3 regions of the Fundidesulfovibrio magnetotacticus genome follow, and region 1 is predicted to be linked to each of the others. Evidence: riboswitches for the same ligand, from Rfam matches in the RefSeq annotation. Region 1 holds a riboswitch; each other region holds the start of a gene.
The links. Region 1 has a riboswitch for cobalamin ahead of NNJEOMEG_RS13315 (radical SAM protein). Riboswitches for the same ligand answer to the same signal wherever they lie in the genome.

Region 1 (2,256 bases):
CGCCCCAGCGCGAGGTGGTGTTCAGGTTGAAGACGAACTTCTGCACGGCCTGGCGCACCTGCTGGTAGTTGAGCCCGTCGTGGCGGATAAAGGGGGCCAGGTAGGTGTCCACGTTGTTGAAGGCCTGCGCCCCGGCCCACTCGTTCTGGAGCGTGCCCAGGAAGTTGACCATCTGGCCCAGGGCCGAGTCGAAGTGCTTGGCCGGACCGGCGGACGAGCGCCCTTCCAGGTTGAAGCCCTCCAGGAGCAGGTCGCGCAGGCTCCAGCCCGCGCAGTAGCCGGCCAGGCCGAAGGAGAGATCGTGGATGTGGAAATAGCCGTGGTCGTGGGCGGCGCGCACTTCCTCGGGGTATTTCTCCAGGGCGTAGCGGGCCTGCACGGTGCCCGAGAGGTGGAGCATCAGGCCCTGGAAGCTGTGGGACATGTTGGCGTTCTCGGAGACGCGCCAGTCGGCCTTGGAGAGGTAGGTGTCGATGGTGTCGGCGATGTCCAGGAAGGCCGCCTTCTGCTCGCGCAGGGTGCGGCGCTTCTCGCGGTAGATGATGAAGCGTTTGGCCACGTCGAACAGGCGCGACTCCATGAGCACGCGTTCAACGGTGTCCTGGACGTGCTCCTGGCGGGGCACGTCCACGTCGGCGAGCTTTTCCTCAACCTTGCGCGCCAGGCGCTTGGAGAGCAGCGGGTCCTGCACGCCGCTGGCCTTGAGGGCTTTCAGGATGGCCTGGGCGATGCGCTCCAGGGACCAGGTTTCCAGGCAGCCGTCGCGCTTCTGGATCTGCAAGGGCATGTGCGGTCTCCTTCCCGGCCGGCGGGGGCAGGTAGGTTTGTTCGTTCAGGGTGAAGCACGGGGGCAGTTGCCGTCTGGCTGCGCTCACGTCATCCGGCGTGAGCTCCGGCACGAGGGTGATGCGGAAACGGAAGCGGGCGGGATCCCGCGCGGCCAGGGCGAAAACCGCCTCCAGCCGCTCGCGGGCCGCCTCCGGGGAGGCCGCCCCGCCCGTGAGGACGGGGTATTTCTCCCAGGGGCCTTTCACGTCCACGGCGAAACACGTGCGCGGGCACGCCTCGAAGAGCCGCTCCACCACGTCCGGGGCCATGCCGTTGGTGTCCACCTTCACGGGCGGCCCAAGGGCGTCGAGGGCCTGCACCAGCGGGAAGAGCCCGGGATCGAGGGTGGGCTCGCCCCCGCAGACCACCACGCCGTCGAGCCAGCGCGCCCGTGCGGCCAGGCCCTTGAGGACTGCGGAAGCGTCCAGGGCGGGATGGCGGCTGGGCGTGAAGGCCAGCGAGGCGTTGTGGCAGGTGGGGCAGCGCAGGTTGCACCCGCCCAGGTAGAGGACGGCGGCGCTGCGGCCCGGCCAGTCGCACAGCGACAGGGGCGTGACGGCCCGGATGCGGGGCAGGGGCGTGGCGGTGGCGTGGCGTGCGTGGTGTTCCATTCTCGTCTCAAAAATTCAAAGGTGCTCGTAGCAGAATCGGCAAGCCCCATGAAGTAAAAAAAGGTGCATCATTCTCAAGTGTTGCCGATATGCAATCGCAACACCTCGAAAGGCCGCGCCTTTTCAAAAACAGGCAAAACGCAACGTCGGGAAGCCGAAGGGTGGTGGGCGGACGCCTTCACGGCGGCCGAAGTCCGGCAGCCCGCCGCCCGTGCGCGGGGCGAGGCCATCGCATCCCTGGAACGTCTTCTGGCTTCCGGCCGGGTGGTGCGCGGGGCCTTCCCGGGAGCGTCTCCCAGTGGCTTACCGCCCGGTATCGTGCCGGTCACAGCAGCGCGCCTGCGACGGATTCGCACCGTCTTCCGTTTTCCAGGGCGTCGGTGGGGAAAATATTCCCGGGCTGGTGGAGTGTCAAACCGAAAGAGGAGCGCCTGCGCGCAACCCCCTCATCTGGCGTGGAAAATAGTTCCGTCGTGCACCCAGAGCTGGGCCAGGGGCCCTTGAAGGACGATCTCCACGCGCAGGGTTCCGTCGCGGGTCAGGGATGGATCGAGACGCAGGGGATAGCGCGCCGAAACAGGCGTGATGCCCTCTCCCGGGCGCTCCAGGCGCAGGCGCTCCAGGCGCGATCCGTCGGGGGCCACCTGGTAGATGGCCACCAGGGACCTTTCCCCCACGCGCGGATAGGCCGTGACATGCCCCGTGCCGGCCGGAAGCTCCGCCGTGAGCGTCGCGCAGGCCTGGCCGGGGCCGGGCGCGAGCACCGTCCAGCCGGGATACTCCGGCTCGGTGCGCCGCACCAGGCCCTCAGGCAGCG
Region 2 (2,256 bases), on a different contig from region 1:
TCCTCCACCTTGCGCCCGGTCACGGCCTTGAAGGGCGCGCTCTCCAGGATGTCGCCCAGGCTGTCGGCGAAGAGGTTGCCGCCCCGCCAGTCGGGCAGGCCGATGAACTCGCTGCAGGGGAACACGTCGCCGCCCGGGGCGAGGGCGAAGAAGCAGCGGCCGCCGCCGCAAGGCGAGATGTCGCACATCAGGCGGCGCGCCGTGGGGGCCAGGATCGCCAGCAGGATGTTGGCGAAGTTGCCCACCACGAGCTTGCGCCCGGTCTCTTTGTAGAGTTCGTGGGAGCGTTCCAGGGCCTTGACGAACCAGCGGGCCGCCAAATCCTCGTCAGGCTTGATCTTGCGCGCGCCGAGCAGGGTGCAGCGCACCATGTTCAGCAGGCAGGTTCCCACGCCGTGCTTGTGGAAGAACTCCACCACCTTGGGCAGGGTGCGAACGTTGCCTTCGGTGACCGTGCAGATGACGCTGAAGGCCGGATACCCGGCAAGCTTCTCCATGGCCCACAGCACCTTGCGCGAAACGCCCTCCCCGCCCCAGGTGACGCGGGCGCGGTCGGCCACGGCGGCGCTGGCCCCGTCCAGGGAGACGCCCACGCCCACGCCGTGCCCGGTGAGGAAGGCGATGGCCTCTTCGTCCAGGAGCGTGGCGTTGGTCTGGATGCCGAAGCGGAAATGATCCCGATGGCGCTCGATGCCCGCGAACATGGCTTCCCGGTTGAGCAAAGGTTCCGCCCCGTGGAACACCACCTGGGGGCGCGTGCCCTCCGGGAGCGTGGCGTCGAAGTGGGCCTTGAGCCTGTCCAGGGCTTCCAGAAGGCGTTCTCGGGACATGTGCTCGCCGCCGGAACGCATCGCTGCCGGGATGTAGCAGTAGGCGCAGTTGAGGTTGCAGCGCTCGGTGGGGTTGAAATAGACCGCCGAGGGCGTGAGCCCGAAGCGCAGGCGGCGCATCTCCTCGGCGAAGCGGTCGGCCTGGGAGGCATAGGCCTTCATGAACTTGCGGCTGGCGAGGGTCTGTCCCAGCTTCTCGGTGCGTACCAGGGCCCAAAAGGCCGTGTCGGGGTCCACCACGGCCATGTAGTCGCGGTGGCCGATGTCCACGGGTTGGAGCGCGGGGCCGGAGCCGGTGTTGAAGTGGCGGCCCCTCTCCGGGGCCGCCTGATTGCTCGTGGAAGGCATCGCTACTTCTTGGGGTCCATGAGGATGTAGTGGGACAGGCCGACGCCGTCGGCCTTGCAGGACTTGCGGACGGCGATCACGTCCTTCTTGTGTTTGCCTTTCATGCTTCCTCCGTGGCTGGGGTTGCGACAAAAAAAAGGTTCCGGCAGGAAGAACCTGCCGGAACCCTTTGCCTTCAGGTTCCGATGGGGCGGCGTTTCGACAGGTCTTCTGGCTTCCGGATCCTCCGCGCGGGGACGGCCTTCCCGGGGAAACCCCCAGTGACCGGCTTTCGCCATGTCCTCCCGCGTCCCCGGTTACAGCGACGGGTTCGCCACGGATTCGCACCGTGTTCCGAGATGTCGAACGCAAACAGAGGGTTGATACCCTCTCGCGGTCCGAAGGTCAAACCTCGGGCTACTTCCTGCCGAATTCCTGGAGCACGGCGTTGTGGCCGTGGGTGTCGGTGATGCGCACGAAATAGGCCACCTCGGGGGAGTACCAGAGGGTGTAGGTTCCGCTCCAGCCGGTGGTGTTCCTCTTCTGCACTTTGATGCGGAAGGTCTTGAAGGTCCCGGCCGGGGTGGTGACCTCTTCGGAGGCCTCCACGGTGACGGTGTTGGTGTAGCTTGCGCTGCCCTTGGCCGTGCTTGCGTTCTGGGTGAAGGTCCGGGTCTGGCCCACGGCCAGGGGGAAGAAGATGTAGGCGTCGGTTCCCGAATCCACGGAGTAGGCCAGCAGCGAACCGTTGGAGCTCCTGACGGAGAGGTCGCGCCCGAGCACGGCCTTGCGGGCCTGGTCGCCGTCGCCGGTCAGGACGATCTCGTCGCCCACGGAACGCACCTCCATGCGCTCGGCCAGGGCGTAGGGGCTCCTGGTCTTGGCGGAGAAGCGCCACCAGTCGCCGGTTTTCCACTGGGGGGCCTGGGCGGCGGGCAGCGGGGCCACCTCGGTATGGCGCGAGGCGCATCCCGCAAGGGACAGGGCCAGAACCAGGAGCAGCAGAACGCTGAGAGGCCGGACGGATGGGGCGTTAGTCGTCATCGGCGGACTTCCTTTCCTTGGCCAGCTCATCGGCGCTCATGCTCCACCAGGGCAT
Region 3 (2,256 bases), on a different contig from region 1:
TGCTCTCAACGGCGGCTATCCGCTCCGGATTCGGCGGATTGGGTCCGCGCACCACGTCGCTGATGACGGCGTTTTTGCCAGTGCCTTCGCTGAACCTCACGTCCGCCAGGTAACAACCCTCCGAACCGAGACATTCTTGCTGCAGGGCATACTTCGTGGTGGATTCGTACATCTTCCGGCCCATGGTCTCGTGCATGCTGTTGGTGAGGACCACGGCCAGCACGGCCAGGATCAGGATGCTGACGCTGTTGGTTTTCAAGAAAGTCATCAGCGACAGCCCTCGCGTGTGGCTGATGCCGCGGAAGCCCGTGAACCAAAGAACCACCGAAGATGAGAACTGGATGGCCACGATGTTGGTGAAGGTCAGCAGGAATGCGCCCAACGCCAGTTGGTGATGCCCCCGGGCCAGCATCTCTGCGGTGAGGGGCAGGTCGTTGTGGATGACCCCGATGGCCAGGGCCGTGACGACGACTCCGGCCGCGCCGACCGCCAGGGTGGCCAGGCCTTTCAGGAGATGTTTCGTGTTGCTGTCCACAAGGGCGAGGGAGACCCCCGCGATGGGGCCGAGAAGCATGGCGATGATCATCGCGCCGATGATCACGGCCGGGCTGTCAGCCTCCATGGAGCGACCTCTCATTCCTCAAGGGATGTTTTAGTCATTGGGCACGATTCTCTAGCCGCTATCAGGACGCGGGACTCGCCTCAAGGGGGAGTGATGACTTGCCTCGTGGCTGCATGCGGAAATGCGTTGATGATCGGCTGATGGCATTCGGGAACTCCCCTCCGCACAGGATGTGTGGGCGCTGTTTCGCGGCTAGGCCGGAAGGTGGATTGCCGAAGCAGCCACCAGTGCGCGGTTGCGGTGTTGGAGCGCCCCGCGTCCCGCCCTCCCGCCCCCGCGAGTTGACTTTCTCCCGCCGCCGGGGATAGCTTGACCGGGTCCGGGTGCCCCCTTCCGGGGGGAGAATAGGGAATCCCGTGGAAATCGGGAGCGGTCCCCGCCGCCGTGAGTTCCGTTTGCAATCCGCCCTTTCGCGCGCCACTGGGTCAAGCCCGGGAAGGCCGGGGCGGATGGAACGAGTCGGAAGACCTGCCCGGACCCTGTCTCAGGTTCCCGCACGGCGACGGGCTATTGCCGCGCGCGGATGCTCCGGAGGGCGAATACGGGCCGCCTCCCGCTCCCTTGTTGGGACGGAAGGCGGCCCTTTTTGCGCGCCCCGGCAACAGCCAAGCTCCAAGGGAGCAGCTCCATGCAGTCTTTCGTTCATCACCCGCGCCGCGCGGCGGCCCTGGCCCTGTGCTTCGTCCTCCTGGCCCTGGCGCCCCTGGCCTTGGCCCATGGAGGGCCGAAACCCGAGCGCGTCGGCATCCTTCTGGCGGCTTTCGGCACCACGGTCCCCAAGGCCGACCTGGCCTACAGGAACCTCCAGAAGAAGTTCGAGGCCGCCTTCCCCGGGGTGGACATCCGCCTGTGCTACACGTCCTCCATGGTGCGCCACAAGCTGGCCGATGGCAAAAAGCCCGTGAAGTTCGACTCCCCGGCCGAGGCCCTGGCCAAAATGGCGGACGAGGGCTTCACCAAGGTCGTGGTGCAGTCGCTCCAGACCATCCCCGGCGAGGAGTTCCATGCACTCTCCGAGACGGCGCGGGCCTTCTCCGGCATGCCAAAGGGCATGGACAAGGTGGTGACGGGCTGGCCCTTGCTGGCCACGGCCGACGACGTGGAGAAGACCGCCCGGGCCCTGGCGGCCCTGGCGCCCGCCGGGCGCAGGCCCGGAGAGGCCCTGGTGTTTCTGGGGCACGGCACCAAGCACCCGGCCAACATCTACTACCCGGGCCTGCAGTGGAGCCTGTGGAAGGCCGACCCCCTGGCCTTCGTGGGCACGGTGGAGGGAGTTCCCTCGCAGGAGGACGTGCTGGCCGCCCTCAAGGAGCGCGGCGTGAAGAAGGCCTGGCTCCTGCCGCTCCTGGCCGTGGCCGGAGACCACGCCCGCAACGACATGGCGGGTGACGAGGACGGCTCCTGGAAGTCCGCGCTGGCCCGAGCGGGCATCGAGGCCGTTCCCGTGCTCAAGGGCACGGCCGACGCCGACGCCCTGGCCGCCGTCTGGATCGACCACGCCCGGCAGGCCCTGGAGCGCCTGCGCTAGGGCCGACCGCTACAGGCCTGACGCCCGGAGCGCGCCCCTGTTGCGCGCGTCCCGGTCGAAACTGTCACGAATTCCCGGGGAGGGCCGTCCCTCCCCGGACAACCCC

Region 2: another riboswitch for cobalamin. It lies ahead of cbpA (modified peptide precursor CbpA); the one in region 1 lies ahead of NNJEOMEG_RS13315 (radical SAM protein).
Region 3: another riboswitch for cobalamin. It lies ahead of NNJEOMEG_RS12930 (sirohydrochlorin cobaltochelatase); the one in region 1 lies ahead of NNJEOMEG_RS13315 (radical SAM protein).

Annotation. Positions count from the first base shown of each region.
Region 1 is NZ_BLTE01000012.1:83,301-85,556, reverse strand. It holds gene NNJEOMEG_RS13320 (ribonucleoside triphosphate reductase) at 1-730, opposite strand, end outside; gene NNJEOMEG_RS13315 (radical SAM protein) at 648-1,439, opposite strand; cobalamin riboswitch at 1,662-1,853, opposite strand; gene NNJEOMEG_RS13310 (glycosyltransferase family 39 protein) at 1,886-2,256, opposite strand, start outside.
Region 2 is NZ_BLTE01000010.1:108,473-110,728, forward strand. It holds gene cbpB (peptide-modifying radical SAM enzyme CbpB) at 1-1,178, opposite strand, end outside; gene cbpA (modified peptide precursor CbpA) at 1,181-1,282, opposite strand; cobalamin riboswitch at 1,384-1,513, opposite strand; gene NNJEOMEG_RS11800 (TapB family protein) at 1,575-2,201, opposite strand; gene NNJEOMEG_RS11805 (MamS/MamX family magnetosome protein) at 2,191-2,256, opposite strand, start outside.
Region 3 is NZ_BLTE01000011.1:167,504-169,759, forward strand. It holds gene NNJEOMEG_RS12925 (DUF389 domain-containing protein) at 1-622, opposite strand, end outside; cobalamin riboswitch at 927-1,112, shown strand; gene NNJEOMEG_RS12930 (sirohydrochlorin cobaltochelatase) at 1,251-2,150, shown strand.